DNA from 3 places in the Streptomyces sp. NPDC005811 genome. Region 3 is predicted to be linked to each of the others. Evidence: riboswitches for the same ligand, from Rfam matches in the RefSeq annotation. Region 3 holds a riboswitch; each other region holds the start of a gene.
What was found. Region 3 has a riboswitch for cyclic di-AMP ahead of ABZ490_RS19905 (transglycosylase family protein). Riboswitches for the same ligand answer to the same signal wherever they lie in the genome.
Positions count from the first base shown of each region.

Region 1: another riboswitch for cyclic di-AMP. It lies ahead of ABZ490_RS45685 (M23 family metallopeptidase); the one in region 3 lies ahead of ABZ490_RS19905 (transglycosylase family protein).
Region 2: another riboswitch for cyclic di-AMP. It lies ahead of ABZ490_RS18415 (NlpC/P60 family protein); the one in region 3 lies ahead of ABZ490_RS19905 (transglycosylase family protein).

Region 1 covers NZ_JBEXXK010000070.1:39,525-44,704, reverse strand. The annotation lists gene ABZ490_RS45690 (aldo/keto reductase) at 1-906, opposite strand, end outside; gene ABZ490_RS45685 (M23 family metallopeptidase) at 1,040-2,086, opposite strand; cyclic di-AMP (ydaO/yuaA leader) riboswitch at 2,094-2,260, opposite strand; tRNA gene ABZ490_RS45680 (tRNA-Met) at 2,516-2,589, opposite strand; gene ABZ490_RS45675 (dihydrofolate reductase family protein) at 2,607-3,737, opposite strand; gene ABZ490_RS45670 (MarR family transcriptional regulator) at 3,821-4,339, shown strand; gene ribA (GTP cyclohydrolase II) at 4,456-5,088, shown strand; gene ABZ490_RS45660 (NUDIX domain-containing protein) at 5,075-5,180, opposite strand, start outside.
Region 2 covers NZ_JBEXXK010000015.1:159,684-164,863, reverse strand. The annotation lists gene pcrA (DNA helicase PcrA) at 1-2,405, opposite strand, end outside; cyclic di-AMP (ydaO/yuaA leader) riboswitch at 2,637-2,812, shown strand; gene ABZ490_RS18415 (NlpC/P60 family protein) at 2,820-3,989, shown strand; gene ABZ490_RS18410 (tellurite resistance/C4-dicarboxylate transporter family protein) at 4,081-5,088, shown strand; gene ABZ490_RS18405 (hypothetical protein) at 5,066-5,180, opposite strand, start outside.
Region 3 covers NZ_JBEXXK010000017.1:80,430-85,609, forward strand. The annotation lists gene ABZ490_RS19890 (nucleoside triphosphate pyrophosphohydrolase) at 1-455, shown strand, start outside; gene ABZ490_RS19895 (cytochrome P450) at 520-1,830, shown strand; gene ABZ490_RS19900 (transglycosylase family protein) at 2,022-3,011, shown strand; cyclic di-AMP (ydaO/yuaA leader) riboswitch at 3,217-3,386, shown strand; gene ABZ490_RS19905 (transglycosylase family protein) at 3,390-4,106, shown strand; gene eno (phosphopyruvate hydratase) at 4,454-5,180, shown strand, end outside.

The sequences.
Region 1 (5,180 bases), on a different contig from region 3:
CGTCAGCTCCAGGTCCGCCACCGCCAGCAGGGGCGGCAGCTGGTCCAGGGTGCGGGCGGAGGCGATCGGGGCCACGACCGTCGGCCGGGCGGCGAGCCAGGCCAGGGCGACGGTGGCGACCTCGGCGTCGTGGGCCCGGGCGATCTCGTCGAGGGCGGCGAGGACGCGGACGCCGCGCTCGGTGTCGAGGTGCTTGCCGGCGCCCGCGGCCCGCGGTCCCTCCACCGTCGTACCGGGGCGGTACTTGCCGGTGAGGAAGCCGGAGGCCAGGGCGAAGTAGGGGACGGCGGCGAGGCCGGAGCGGGCCGCGAGGTCCTGGAGGCCGCCCTCGTAGGTGTCGCGGGAGACCAGGTTGTAGTGCGGCTGGAGGGCGACGTACCGGGCGAGGTCCTCGCGGTCGGAGAACTCCAGGGACTCCCGGAGGCGTTCGGGCGAGATGTTGGAGGCGGCGATGTGGCGCACCTTGCCGGCCCTCACCAGCTCGTCCAGGGCGCCGATGATCTCCTCGACCGGCACCTCGGGCTTGTCGAAGTGGGTGTAGTAGAGGTCGATGTGGTCGGTGCCGAGGCGGGTGAGGGACGCGTCGGCGGCGGCCTTGATGTTGGCGGCGGTCAGGCCGGGGAAGTCGGGGTGCTGGCTGACCTTGGTGGCGATGACGACGTCGTCGCGGTTGCCGCGCTTGTGCACCCACCTGCCGAGGATGGTCTCGGACTCGCCGCCGCTGTTGCCGTCGACCCAGGCGGAGTAGGAGTCGGCGGTGTCGACGAAGTTGCCGCCGGCGGCGGCGTAGGCGTCCAGGACGGCGAAGGAGGTCGCCTCGTCGGCGGTCCAGCCGAAGACGTTGCCGCCGAGGGCGAGCGGGAAGACCTCGAGGTCCGAGGAGCCGAGCTTGCGCAGAGAAGTCATGTCCTACGTCAACAACGGCTTCGGAGCGGCCCATTCCGTCCGCCGCGCCGAAGCGTACGAAGAACGTGTGAACAGGACCGCTCCGGGAAGGGCAAGGGCGGCATCAGTTGGACGCGCCCGTAGGACGGCACCCTTACGGGTTGAGCCCCTTGCTGTGCAGCCAGGCCATCGGGTCGATGCCGTTGGCGGCGCCGTCCGGGTGGACCTCCAGGTGGAGGTGGGCGCCGGTGACGTTGCCGGTGGCGCCGACGCGGCCGATCACGTCACCGGTGCCGACCTTCTGGCCCGCGCTGACGTTGATCGAGGACTGGTGGCAGAACCACAGCTCGGTGCCGTCGTCCAGGGTGAGGATGGTGCGGTAGCCGTAGGAGCCCGCCCAGCCCGCCTCGGTGATGGTGCCGCTGTGGACGGCCTTGATCAGGGTGCCGGTGGGGGCGGCGAAGTCGAGGCCGGTGTGGTAGCCGGAGGACCAGTAGGCACCGGCCTGACCGAAGGTCGCGGTGAGCGTGTACGAGGAGGTCGGCAGCGTGTACTGCTTGGCCAGCTCGGCCAGGCGCGCGGCCTCGGCCTTCTCCTTGGCGGCCTGCTCGGCCTTCTCCTTCGCGGCGGCGGCCTCGGCCTTGGCGTCCTTCTCGGCCTTGGCGACCGCGGCCGCCTCCGCCTTGGCCGCGGCGGCCTCGGCGGCGGCCTGGGCACGGTCGGCGACCTGGGTCTGCTGCGACTCGGCCTGAGCCATGATCCGCTCGCGCAGCGCCTCACCGGCGTCGGCCGCGGCGCCGCTCCGGTCGGTGGCGGTGGAGGCCTCGGCGCCGAAGCCGGAGAGCGCGGGTGCGGCGTCCTGGCCTGAGTCGTCGTCGGAGATGAGGGAGCCCACGGAGGGCAGGTCCGGCATGGAGATGGAGACCGGGGGCTTGCCGGTGTTGGCGCTGGCCATGCCGCCGGCGCTGAAGGCGGCTATGACGCCGACGCCGAGGACGGTGGAGCTGCGGGCGAATCCGCCGCCGCCGCGCTGCTTGGCGACCCGGTGCTTGCCCCGTGCCGGGGCGAGGGACTCCTCGGTGGGATTCCACTCCTCCCAGGGGCCCTCTTCGCTGCGGTAGCTGCCGTAGCCGAAGGTGTCGGAAGAGGAACGCTGGCTCGGCACGAAGGGGGCTTCGGGAGCAGGCCGGTTGGACGCCACGCGGGCGCACTCCTTTCCTTCCGACGCCTACCGGGTTAGCTGACGGGTTCGGAGCGGGAAGGTCTCCTACGCGCGTAAACCGTTCGTGACTCTACGAGTTCACGACGCTTCCGTGCGATTCACCCCAAGATGGTGGTTCCCCGGTTCCCTTGCGGGATTCGACGCGTGCGCACGGAGCCGACTCTTGTGACGGCTGGGACGACCGCGCTGCGTTATCGAACGTTAATAGACCCGGGCGTAGCTTTCCAAGCTCTTCCCCTTGATCAACAACCTTTTTTGGCCTGGACTTTCGGGCCATGACCGGTGAAAAACGGGCGAGTTGCCGGAATTCACAGTACACACACAGCCCGCTTGCAGGGCCGGACGGAGAACGCGCGACGCATACACCGAGGGCCGGAACCCTTTCGGATTCCGGCCCTCGGCCTTCAGTAGCGGGGACAGGATTTGAACCTGCGACCTCTGGGTTATGAGCCCAGCGAGCTACCGAGCTGCTCCACCCCGCGTCGTTGAAACAACTGTATCACCCGCTCAGGTGCAGGTTCGCCACCCTCGCCCGCTCGGCGTACTCCGGGAGGACGACGACGTCCACGCCCTCGGCCGTCAGCAGCCCGTTTCCGTCGGCGGCGGTCACGAAGGTGTCCGGCTCCCGCCAGGCGGTGACCACCCGGCGCACGCCCGCGTCGAGGATGAGGCGGGCGCAGGGCTTGGGGCGGGAGGCGCGGCGGGCGCAGGGTTCGAGGCTGCTGTAGACGGTGGCCGTGGCCAGCCGGGGGTCGGCCGGGTCGAGTTTCGCGAGGGCGGCCTCCTCGGCGTGGACGACGGGGTCGCCGGCCTCGCGGGAGTGGCCGCGCGCCAGTTCCGTGCCGTCGGCGGCGACGATGACCGCGCCGACGCTGAAGGCGGTGTCGGAGGGCGGGCACTGGGCGGCGAGCTCACAGGCGAGGGCCAGCCAGTGGCGGTCGGCGGCGGAGGGGAGCGGGCCGGTGCCGGGGGCGGTGGGCTCGTACCGCATGAGGACGACGTCCTCGATCCGCCGGGTCTCGGTGAGCCGGAGCCGTCCGCCCTGGTAGGCGCCGGGGCCGAAGAGGCGGGGCGCGTCCGGGTCGCCGACGAAGAGGGGGGCGAGGACGAGCTGGACCTCGTCGGCGAGGCCCTGCTGGAGGAGCTGGGTGTGGATCGTGCCGCCGCCCTCGACCATGAGCCGCCGTACGCCGCGCTCGTCGTGGAGGTGCTCGAGGAGGCGGCGCCAGTCCAGGTCGGGGCCGAGCGGGACGACATCCGCGGCGATGCCGAGCGCCTCGGCGCGCCGGGCGCCCCGGTCCGTCGTGTAGACGACCTTGTCGCCGCCGGTGTGCCAGAAGTGCGCGGCGGGGTCGAGGTCGCCGGAGCCGCTGACAGTGACCTTGAGGGGGTACTCCGGCTTTCCGGCCGCCACGCGCGCGTGCCTGCGGTCGGCGGAGTTCACCAGCAGCCGGGGGTTGTCGGCGCGGATGGTGCCGGCGCCGATCAGGATCGCGTCGACCGAGGCCCGTACCTCGTCGACGCGGTCGAAGTCGGCGGGGCTGGACAGCAGCAGGCGCTCGGCGGTGGTGTCGTCCAGATAGCCGTCGAGGGAGACGGCGGCGGACAGCAGGACGTATGGGTACGGCATCGGCGCGGCTCCCCTGGGACACGAACTGTTTCGGCAACGAGGTGGGTCTTGGTTCAAGTTTGAAACAAACCTACACTGGAGGCATGACGACCCGCTGGCTCACCCCCGAGGAGCAGCGCGCCTGGCGCGCGTACGTCGCCGGCTATCTCCTCCTGGAGGACGCCATCGACCGGCAGCTCCAGCAGGAGGCCGGCATGCCCCATCTCTACTACTCCATCCTCGCGAACCTGTCCGAGTCCCCCGAGCGGCGGCTGCGGATGACCGATCTGGCGGAATCGCTGAAGATCACGCGCAGCCGGCTGACGTACGCGGTGACCCGGCTGGAGAAGGACGGTCTGCTGCGGCGCGAGGACTGCCGCTGGGACAAGCGCGGCAGTGTCGCGGTGCTGACGGAGGAGGGCATGGCGGCCCTGGAGCGGCTGGCACCCGGCCATGTGGAGACGGTCCGCACCGGCCTCTTCGACCGGCTCACCCCCGAGCAGGTCCGCCAGCTGGAGGAGATCTTCACGCAGGTGGTCGCCGGATTCCAGGAAGACGGCGAGGCGCTGCCGGAAGAACTGCCGTGGCGCAGGCGTTCATCGGGATGTTCCGGAAGCTCGTGAGCCGGGCCACAATCACGTTGCTTCAAATTTAAAGCATGGGGTAGGGTCTCACCCGGCACACTGCTTCAAATCTGAAGCAGAAGCCGTACCGACCGCACTCGCCCCGGGAGACCCGCATGCCCGACACCCCCGCCGCCACCCAGCGCGCCCGCGTCCGGGTTCCGCTGCGCTTCCACGACGGCTACTCCGTCGACGCCGAGCTGGTCACCTTCCACGGCCTGGCCGATGAGCAGGAGCATGTCGCCGTGGTGCTCGGCGAGCCCGCGCCCGGCACGGTCCCGCTGGTCCGGCTGCACTCCGAGTGCCTCACCGGGGACGTCTTCGGCTCGGCCCGCTGCGACTGCGGCCCGCAGCTGCGCGAGGCCGTCGAGCGCATAGCCGAGACCGGCGGCATCCTGCTCTACCTGCGCCAGGAGGGCCGCGGCATCGGCCTCTACAACAAGCTCGACGCGTACGCCCTCCAGGACCAGGGCCTGGACACCTACGAGGCGAACGCCGCCCTCGGACTGCCCGAGGACGGCCGCGACTACACCGCCGCCGCCCAAATGCTGCAGGCCCTCGGCGTCACCAGCCTGGACCTGCTGTCCAACAACCCCGACAAGGCCGACCAGCTGCGGGAGCTCGGCATCGACGTCCACGACCGGGTCCCGACCGGTGTGTTCACCACCCCGCACAACGTCCGCTACCTGCGCGCGAAGGTCCTGCAGACCCAGCACACCCTGCCGCTGGCCCAGCTCAGCGCCGGCTGAACGGACCGTCCAGGGCGGCCCACTGGAGCAGCATGATGGTCTTCGCGTCGGCGATCCCGCCGGAGCGGACCAGACCGAGGGCCTCCGTGAAC
Region 2 (5,180 bases), on a different contig from region 3:
CCCTTCACGCCGACGACCGTGCCCAGCCCGAACTGGTCGTGGGTGACGCGGTCACCGACGGCCAGCGCGACGACCGGCTTCTCCGTCGCGCCCCGGCGGGTCGCGAAGCCGGAGGCACCGGCGGCCGAGGAGCGCGAGCGGGACGAGGACAGCGAGGCCGCCACGCCGGACACCGGACCGGAGGACACGGGCGCGCTCGCCCCCGTCCGCTTCCAGTCCACATGGGTCGCCGGGATCTCCTCCAGGAACCGGGAGGGCGGGTTGTACGACGGCTGGCCCCAGGCGCTGCGCAGCGAGGACCGCGTGAGGTAGAGCCGCTCCCGCGCGCGCGTGATGCCCACATAGGCCAGGCGGCGCTCCTCCTCGAGCTCCTTGGCCTGGCCGAGGGCGCGCATGTGCGGGAACACGCCGTCCTCCATACCGGTGAGGAAGACGACCGGGAACTCCAGGCCCTTGGCGGTGTGCAGGGTCATCAGGGTGATGACGCCGGAGCCCTCCTCGTCCTCGTCGGGGATCTGGTCGGAGTCGGCGACGAGCGCGACCCGCTCCAGGAAGGCGGCGAGCCCCCCGGCGGCAGCGCCCTCCCCCTCGGCCTGCTCCTGCTCGAACTCCAGGGCGACAGCGGCGAGTTCCTGGAGGTTCTCGATGCGGGTCTCGTCCTGCGGGTCGGTGGAGGCCTGCAACTCGGCCAGGTAGCCGGTGCGTTCGAGCACGGCCTCCAGGACGGTCGCGGGGCCCGCTCCGGACTCGACGATCGTCCGCAGCTCCTCCATCAGCACGTTGAACCGCTTCACCGCGTTCGTCGACCGCGCGGCCATGCCGTAGGCCTCGTCGACGCGCTTGAGCGCCTGCGGGAAGCTGATCTTCTCGCGCTGGGAGAGGGCGTCGATCATCGCCTCGGCGCGCTCGCCGATTCCCCGCTTGGGGACGTTGAGGATCCGGCGCAGCGGGACGGAGTCCTCCGGGTTGGCGAGGACGCGCAGATAGGCCAGGACGTCCCGGACCTCCTTGCGCTCGTAGAAGCGGACGCCGCCGACGACCTTGTAGGGCAGGCCGACGCGGATGAAGACCTCTTCGAAGACACGGGACTGGGCGTTGGTGCGGTAGAAGACCGCGACATCGCCCGACCTGGCGTCGCCCGCGTCGGTGAGGCGGTCTATCTCGTCGGCGACGAACTGCGCCTCGTCGTGCTCGGTGTCGGCGACATAGCCGGTGATGCGCGCGCCCGCGCCCGCGTTGGTCCACAGGTTCTTGGGGCGGCGGGACTCGTTGCGCTCGATGACGGCGTTGGCGGCGGACAGGATCGTCTGCGTGGAGCGGTAGTTCTGCTCCAGCAGGATCGTCGTCGCGTCCGCGTAGTCCTCCTCGAACTGGAGGATGTTGCGGATCGTCGCGCCGCGGAAGGCGTAGATCGACTGGTCGGCGTCACCGACGACGCAGAGCTCGGCGGGCGGTATGTCGTAGTCGTTGGGCGGTACGTCGACCGGGTGCTCGGAGGTGCCGACCAGCTCCCTGACCAGGGCGTACTGGGCGTGGTTGGTGTCCTGGTACTCGTCGACGAGGACATGGCGGAAGCGGCGGCGGTAGTGCTCGGCGACATCGGGGAAGGCGCGCAGCAGATTGACCGTGGTCATGATCAGGTCGTCGAAGTCGAGCGCGTTGGCCTCGCGGAGCCGGGACTGGTACATCGCGTAGGCCTGGGCGAGGGTCTTCTCGAAGCCGTCGCCGGCCTGGGCGGCGAAGTCCTCCTCGTCGATCAGCTCGTTCTTCAGGTTGCTGATCTTGGCGCTGAAGGACTTCGGCGGGAAGCGCTTGGGGTCGAGGTCCAGGTCGCGGCAGACCAGGGCCATCAGCCGCTTGGAGTCGGCGGCGTCGTAGATCGAGAAGGAGGACGTGAAGCCGAGCTTCTTCGACTCGCGCCGCAGGATCCGCACGCACGCGCTGTGGAAGGTCATCACCCACATGGCGTTCGCGCGCGGGCCGACGAGCTGCTCGACGCGCTCCTTCATCTCGCCCGCGGCCTTGTTGGTGAAGGTGATCGCGAGGATCTGGCCCGGGTGGACGCCGCGCTCGGCGAGGAGGTGGGCGATGCGGTGGGTGAGCACACGGGTCTTGCCGGAGCCGGCGCCGGCGACGATGAGCAGGGGGGTGCCGGCGTGGACGACGGCCGCGCGCTGGTTGTCGTTGAGCCCCTCCAGGAGGGCGGCGGCGTCGATCGCCGGGCGGGGGGCGCCGTCGCGGTAGTAGGCGTCCCGGTCCGGGGGCGCGTCGAACTTCCCGCCGAACAGATCGTCCGGAAGCGACTCCGGAACGTGATCGTCCTCGGGCGGCGGCGGGGATTCCTCCTCATGGCCCGCGGGGGCCTGGAGGTTCGCCAGGAAGCTGTCGTCAAAGAGGCTGCTCATCGCTCTCCGAGTCTAGGGTGCCCCACTGACAACGCGCGGCCGTCCCCCGAACATCCCCGCCCTCACCTTCCGAGGCGGCGATATCACAGCACGTGATCCCATGTCCCGGCTTTGCGCAAGGTAACAAAAATGTATCGGGCATATCGCCCATCAACCTTCACACGGGCCACACGAGTTGGCTACCGTTCCGGGCAGGCCACGCGGATCCCCACCGGCGAACCTCGCCGGGCCGTACGGCCTCCGCCGAGTCCGGTGCGCCCCCTGTGAGGCAGCCGGAGCCGGGGACCCACCGAGACCCCGGGGTGAATCGGCCCGACTTCCCCAGCGGGAGACGGCCGTAGGGCGCCCTTCCGAACCATCCGCCCGAACCCGACAGCTAACCCGGTAGGCGGACGATGGAAGGAGTCGCCTCTCTTGGCGTCGCAGCACCGCAAGCCGCGCTTCAAGGGCAACCGCGCGGCAGGCATACGCACGCCCGCCCTGGCCACCGCCGCGCTCACCTCCGTGGCCCTGCTCTCCCAGTCGGCGAACGCCGCCCCCTCCGACGACGGCAAGCCGAGCCTGGAGGAGGTCGAGAAGAAGGTCGACGACCTCTACCGCCAGGCGGAGTCGGCGACCGAGAAGTACAACGCCGCCAAGGAGAAGACGACCAAGCAGCGCAAGCAGGTGGACGGTCTCCTCGACGACGTCGCCCGGCGCACCCAGAAGCTCAACGAGGCGCGCGAGGAACTCGGTTCCTTCGCCGCCGCCCAGTACCGCACCGGTGCCTCCGCGCCCGACACGGCGACGTTCCTGCTGGCGGACTCCCCGCAGGACTACTTCGACCAGACGCAGCTGATGGGCCGGCTGACCGACCGCCAGAAGGGCGCCGTCGACGACTACGTCACCGAGCAGTCGGAGACGATGCGCAAGCGCCAGGAGGCCGCCGAGAGCCTGGCGACGCTCAACGACGCCCAGAGCGACCTGAAGACCGCCAAGGCCTCCGTCCAGAAGAAGCTCGGCGACGCGCGCGAGCTGCTGGCGCAGCTGACGGCCCAGGAGAAGGCGCGGCTGGCGGAGATCGAGAAGCAGAAGCAGGAGGAGGCCGCGCGCGAGGCGGCCGAGCTGGCACGGCAACAGGCGGCCCAGGCCGCCCAGCAGGACACCGGCACGTCCTCCTCTTCGTCGTCTTCGACTTCTTCTTCGTCTTCTTCCTCGTCCTCGTCGTCGTCGGACGCCTCGTACACCACCAAGGCCGAGAAGGCGCTCGCGTTCGCCCGTGCGCAGATCGGCAAGCCGTACGTCTGGGGCGCCACCGGCCCCGACTCCTACGACTGCTCCGGCCTCACCCAGGCCGCCTGGAAGGCCGCCGGCGTCTCCCTGCCGCGCACCACGTACGACCAGGTGAACGCCGGCACCACCGTCTCCCTCGCCGACGCCCGCCCCGGTGACCTGGTCTTCTTCTACGACGACATGAGCCACGTCGGCATCTACATCGGCAACGGCATGATGATCCACGCCCCGAAGCCGGGCGCGTACGTGCGCGAGGAGTCGATCTACTACGACGGCGAGTCGGGCATCCACAGCGTGGTCCGCCCGGCCTGAGCCCTGTGCGGGCACACGCGTGCAGGTCGTTTTTTGCGACTACGCGCGTGTGCCGCCGCGTGAGCCGCCTCACGTCCCTAGCATCGGGCCCATGCCCGGCACCTCCTCCCTTCGCGCCTGGTGGGCGCGGCGTCCGCCGGCGGCCGGAGCCGCCGTGCTGGCCACCGGCATCCTGTCGATCGGCCTGCGCCTGGCGAGGCACGAGGTCCTGTCCCACGCCGCGCTGGCGCTGGCCGCCGCCGCCTGGGTGGCGCTGGCCGCAGACTTCGCCGTACGCCTCCTGTGGGAGCGCCGGCGCTGGCTGGCCGAGGCGGCCACACCGGCCGGGCTGACCGCGGTGGCCGCCACGACCGTGCTCGGCACGGGCGTCTCGGCGCTGGGCCGGCAGTCCTTGGCCTGGGCGCTGGTGGCGCTGGCGGCCGTACTGTGGCCGGTGCTGATGACGGATGTCGTACGGCAGCTCGCCCGCCGCGTCCTGAGCCACCGGGCCCGCCGGTTGCCCGGAGCCGTGTTCCTGTGCTGCGTGGCCACCCAGGGGCTCGCGGTGCTGGGCGCGACCCTGGCGAAGGCCGAGAGCCTCTCCTGGCCCGCGCACACCGCGCTCGTGCTGTTCTGGCTCGGCCTGCTGCTCTACGTGGGCATGCTCATCCTGTTCGACTGGCGGCAGGTCACCGAGGGCGCCGGGGACCAGTGGGTGGCCGGCGGGGCGCTCGCCGTCTCGGCGCTCGCGGGGGCGCGGCTCATCGACGCGGACCACGCGCTGTACCTGTGGAACGCCGACGACCGGGGCGTCCTGCGCGGGATGACGATCGCGCTGCTCGTCCTCGCCCTCGTCTGGTACGCCGTCCTGCTCGCCGCCGAGGTGCTCCGGCCACGGCCGCGCTACGACGTACGGCGATGGGCGACCGTGTTCCCGCTGGGGATGACGGCGGTGGCGACGATGTCCGTCGCCACCGCCGCCGACGTCCCGGGGCTGAAGGGGCCCGGGGAGGTGCTGCTGTGGGTCGCGGTGGCGGCCTGGCTGGCGGTCGCCACGGCGGCCCTGATCACCGGGTTCGGCGGATCCGTCGGGGCTGTCAGGTCCACAGGACGGCGATGAAGATGTTCGCCACGGTCAGCAGGCCCACCAGGCCGAACAGCGGCTTCTCCACCTTCTCGTCGTCCCGCTTCACATAGACCAGGCCGAGGATC
Region 3 (5,180 bases):
TCGTCTTCCACGCCCGGATCGCCGAGGAGGACGAGGACGCCCCCTTCTCCATCGACGACGTGGCCGCCACCATCGTCACCAAGCTCATCCACCGCCACCCGCATGTCTTCGGCGACGCCACGGCCACCACCCCGGAGGAGGTCAAGGCGCACTGGCTGCGCACCAAGGCGGTGGAGAAGCAGCGGGAGTCCGTCACGGACGGCGTCCCCCTCCACCAGCCCGGCCTCGCCCTGGCCGCGAAGCTGTCGTCGAGGGTCCGCTCGGCCGGCCTCGACGTCCCGCTCCCCGCCGCCGAGGGCATCGGCTACGAACTGCTCACCCTCGCCGCCCGGGCCGAGGCCGAGGGCATCGACCCGGAGGAGGCCCTGCGTGCGGCGGCCCGCGTCTACCGGGACGCGATCCGCGAGCGGGAGAAGCAGGGGCAGAAACAGGAGCAGGGGCAGGAGCAGGAGTAGAGGGGAGAAGGAGGAGAAGCAGAAGGCGAAGGCGAAGCGCGAGCACTCGAGAAACAGGAAAGCAGTGACCAGCCGGCCCCACCCCACGATCACCGTGCCACCCGCCCCCGAGCTCTTCACCTGGGAGTTCGCCACCGATCCCTACCCGGCCTACGCCTGGCTGCGCGAGCACGCACCCGTGCACCGCACCCGGCTGCCCAGCGGAGTGGAGGCCTGGCTGGTCACCCGGTACGCCGACGCGAAACAGGCCCTCGCCGACCAGCGGCTCTCCAAGAACCCCGCGCATCACGACGAGCCCGAGCACGCCCGGGGCAAGACCGGCATTCCGGGCGAGCGCAAGGCCGAGCTGATGACGCATCTGCTGAACATCGACCCGCCGGACCACACCCGGCTGCGGCGGCTGGTCAGCAAGGCGTTCACCCCGCGCCGGGTCGCCGAGTTCGCGCCCCGGGTGCAGGAACTGACCGACGGCCTCATCGACCGGTTCGCCGACGCGGGCGAGGCCGATCTGATCCACGACTTCGCCTTCCCGCTCCCCATCTACGTGATCTGCGACCTGCTCGGCGTGCCCCGCGAGGACCAGGACGACTTCCGGGACTGGGCGGGCATGATGATCCGTCACGGCGGCGGACCCCGGGGCGGTGTCGCACGGTCCGTGAAGAAGATGCGCGGCTATCTGCTGGAGCTCATCCACCGCAGGCGCGCGGAACTCCCCGAGCGGCCGGAACCCGGCGAGGACCTCCTCTCCGGTCTCATCCGCGCCTCCGACCACGGCGAGCACCTCACCGAGAACGAGGCCGCCGCGATGGCCTTCATCCTGCTGTTCGCCGGCTTCGAGACGACGGTCAACCTCATCGGCAACGGCACCTACGCCCTCCTCACCCACCCCGGGCAGCGGGACCGGCTCCAGCGGTCCCTGGCGAAGGGGGAGCGCGCCCTCCTGGAGACCGGCGTCGAGGAACTCCTGCGCTTCGACGGCCCGGTCGAACTGGCCACCTGGCGCTTCGCCACCGAACCCCTCACCCTCGGCGGGCAGGACATCGCCCCCGGCGACCCCGTCCTCGTCGTCCTCGCCGCCGCCGACCGCGACCCCGCCCGCTTCACCGACCCCGACACCCTCGACCTCTCCCGCCGCGACAACCAGCACCTCGGGTACGGCCACGGCATCCACTACTGCCTGGGCGCCCCCCTCGCCCGGCTGGAGGGCCAGAGCGCCCTCGCCACCCTCCTCACCCGGCTCCCCGACCTCCGACTCGCGGTGGACCCGGCCGACTTGAGATGGCGGGGCGGGCTCATCATGCGCGGACTGCGCACCCTGCCCGTGGAGTTCACCGCGGTGCGTGACCGGCCGGTGGCGCACGGAGAGCTGACCTGAGGTCAGCCGCAGTGTGACCGTCCGAGGGAGCAAAGGTGACCGACCCTCAAGTCTGTGATCTTCACGTGATCTGCGCGGCATTAACTTGTGACAAGTGATCGTCTGCCGATACGTTCGGTCGTCAGCGCGGCGAACTCATGTGCGCTCACGTCCGTCGCGCCGGTCACTGCTGTCCAGAGAAAGGCCCTCGCATGCTCTCCGGGAACGGTCGGCACCGTCGCCCCCGTCAGGCTCCGGCCCTCCTCGTCGCGGCCGGAGTCACCGGCTCCGCCATCGCCATCCCGCTCCTCGCCGCGAGCGGCGCGAGCGCGGCCGACGGCACGGTGTGGGACAAGGTGGCGCAGTGCGAGACCGACGGGTCCTGGAGCGCCAACAAGGGTGACGGCGAGTACGGCGGCCTGAGCCTCTCCCAGGAGGACTGGGAGACGTACGGCGGCCTCGACTACGCCACCCGCCCCGATCTGGCCAGCCGCAACCAGCAGATCGCCGTGGCCCAGCAGCTCCTCGCCAAGGAGGGCGTCGGCGCCTGGGGCACCTGTGGGCTGACGTCCGGGCTCACCCAGCTGAACGGCGGGGCGGAGGGCGTGGACACCGGAGTGGCGGACGACGAGTCCGACTCGTCCGTGTCCTCCGGATTGTCCGACCTGTCCAAGGGGTCGTCCGACTCCGGTGACTCCGACGGGTCCGACGCCTCCGACGCTTCCGGCGAGGACGCGTCCACCCCCTCGGCCGATTCGTCCGCTTCGGCCTCGGAGTCCCCTTCGTCCGCTTCCTCCTCCAAGGGGAACGACTCCGGCAAGTCCGACAGTTCGGGCAAGTCCAAGGGGGAGGCGCAGGAGTCCGGCAGCCCGTCCGCGACCGCCCCAGAAGTGGATAACTCGGACAATGCGGTCCAGGATGCCGGGACTTGGAGCCTGGTCGACACCAGCTCCCTCGGCTCCGGGCGCCATCGCGGCGCCACCGCCGACGAGGCCGCCACGGAGGGCACCTCGACCGCCACGGCCGGCCGGCATGCCGCCGACACCTACACGGTCCGCGAGGGCGACACCCTCGCCTCCATCGCCGACTCCCTTGAAATCGACGGCGGATGGCGTGCCCTTTACGCCGAGAACAAGGACCGCATCGGCGCCGATCCGAGCGACATCATGCCCGGTCAGACCCTCGACACAGCGGTGCAATAGGGGCGGAACGCCCCTAAAAACACCGGGAGTTCACGTCCCACTTCGCGACGATTGTCCGGTTTGGTGAAAGTGTGGGATGAGTCTCAGAAGTCGTGATCGTCTTTGAAATTCCCCGTATCGGGTGTCTACGGTCAGGACCGCTCGGCAATCCGGGCCCCGGCCGCCGCAACGCCGAATCCTGCCAGTGGCGGCCCGGGAACAGTCGTCGCGTCAAGCGCCGTAGGCAGGAGCGGGGGACCCAAGGTAAGTGCCGGGCCCGGCGGTTGACCGCCGGAACCGGCTCGGGGTGAAGCCGCGCACCGTGAGGTGCGCGGCCGGGCAACTCAACCGGCCCGAACCCGACAGCTCACCTCGCAGGCGTCGGTGAGGGGATGAACCATGCTGTTTTCCGGCAAGGGCAAGCACCGTCGTCCGTCCAAGGCCACCCGGGTCGCCGCTCTCGCGGGCGTCACCGGTGTCGCCATCGCCGCCCCGCTGATGGCGGCCGGCAACGCCTCCGCCGCCACCGCCTCCGAGTGGGACGCGGTCGCCCAGTGCGAGTCGGGCGGCAACTGGTCCATCAACACCGGCAACGGGTACTACGGCGGCCTGCAGTTCTCGGCCTCCACCTGGGCCGCGTACGGCGGCACCGCCTACGCCGCGCGCGCCGACCTGGCCAGCAAGGACCAGCAGATCACCGTCGCCGAGAAGGTCCTCGCGGGCCAGGGCAAGGGTGCCTGGCCGGTCTGCGGCACCGGCCTGTCCAGCACGCCGTACAGCGGCGGCTCCAGCTCCGGCAGCACCGGTTCCTCCTCGAGCTCCGGCAGCTCCGGCAGCTCCGGCTCGAACAGCTCCACCGCCAGCCGCTCCACCGAGCAGCAGACCGCCTCCCGCTCCGCCGAGCGCCCGGCCGCCTCCAAGACGGTCACCACCCCGACCGGCAAGAAGGTCAAGAAGGGCGACGGCGAGTACAAGGTCGTCAAGGGCGACTCCCTCAGCTCGATCGCCGAGAAGCACAAGGTCAAGGGCGGCTGGCAGAAGCTGTTCCAGCTCAACAAGGACATCGTCGAGGACGCGGACCTCATCTACCCGGGCCAGCAGCTGCACCTGAAGTGACACATCCGCTTCCTGGCGGGGCCACAGGCCGCTCACATGAAGGCCCCGCACACTGAAGACCTCGTGAGGGTCCCCCCCCGTCCCCACGGGCTCCCCGCTCCGGTGCGCGTTCCCCCGTACGCACCGGAGCGGGGTTTTCTTTGCCCAGGTGTTCGCCTCCGCGCCACCCGCTCTTTGTTCCGATGGGGAACAATGTGTACGGTCAGTTTGTCCACGGGGCGGTCGGTCGGCTGCCGCGGGCCCCGGGGCGGATAGGCTCTAGGCGCAAGGCCCACCAAAGGCCGACAAGGCCCCTGTGCCCGCACCACCAGCGCACCGCACAACCAGCGTCACATCCCAAGAAGGAGATGCTCGTGCCGTCCATCGACGTCGTCGTAGCCCGGGAAATCCTGGACTCCCGAGGCAACCCCACGGTCGAGGTCGAGGTCGGCCTCGACGACGGCAGCACGGGTCGTGCCGCCGTTCCGTCCGGCGCCTCCACCGGTGCCTTCGAGGCCATCGAGCTCCGTGACGGCGACCCCAACCGCTACCACGGCAAGGGTGTCGAGAAGGCCGTCCTCGCCGTCATCGAGCAGATCGGCCCGGAGCTCGTCGGCTACGACGCCACCGAGCAGCGCCTGATCGACCAGGCCATGTTCGACCTGGACGCCACCGACAACAAGGGCTCCCTCGGCGCCAACGCCATCCTCGGCGTCTCCCTCGCCGTCGCCCACGCCGCCTCCGAGGCCAGCGACCTGCCGCTCTTCCGCTACCTGGGCGGCCCCAACGCGCACCTGCTGCCGGTGCCGATGATGAACATCCTGAACGGCGGCTCGCACGCCGACTCCAACGTGGACATCCAGGAGTTCATGATCGCCCCGATCGGCGCGGAGTCCTTCTCCGAGGCCCTGCGCTGGGGCACCGAGGTCTACCACACCCTCAAGAAGGTGCTGAAGACCAAGGGCCTGTCCACGGGTCTCGGTGACGAGGGTGGCTTCGCCCCCAACCTGGACTCCAACCGCGCCGCCCTCGACCTCATCCTCGAGGCCATCAAGGAAGCCGGTTACATCCCGGGCGAGCAGATCGCCCTCGCGC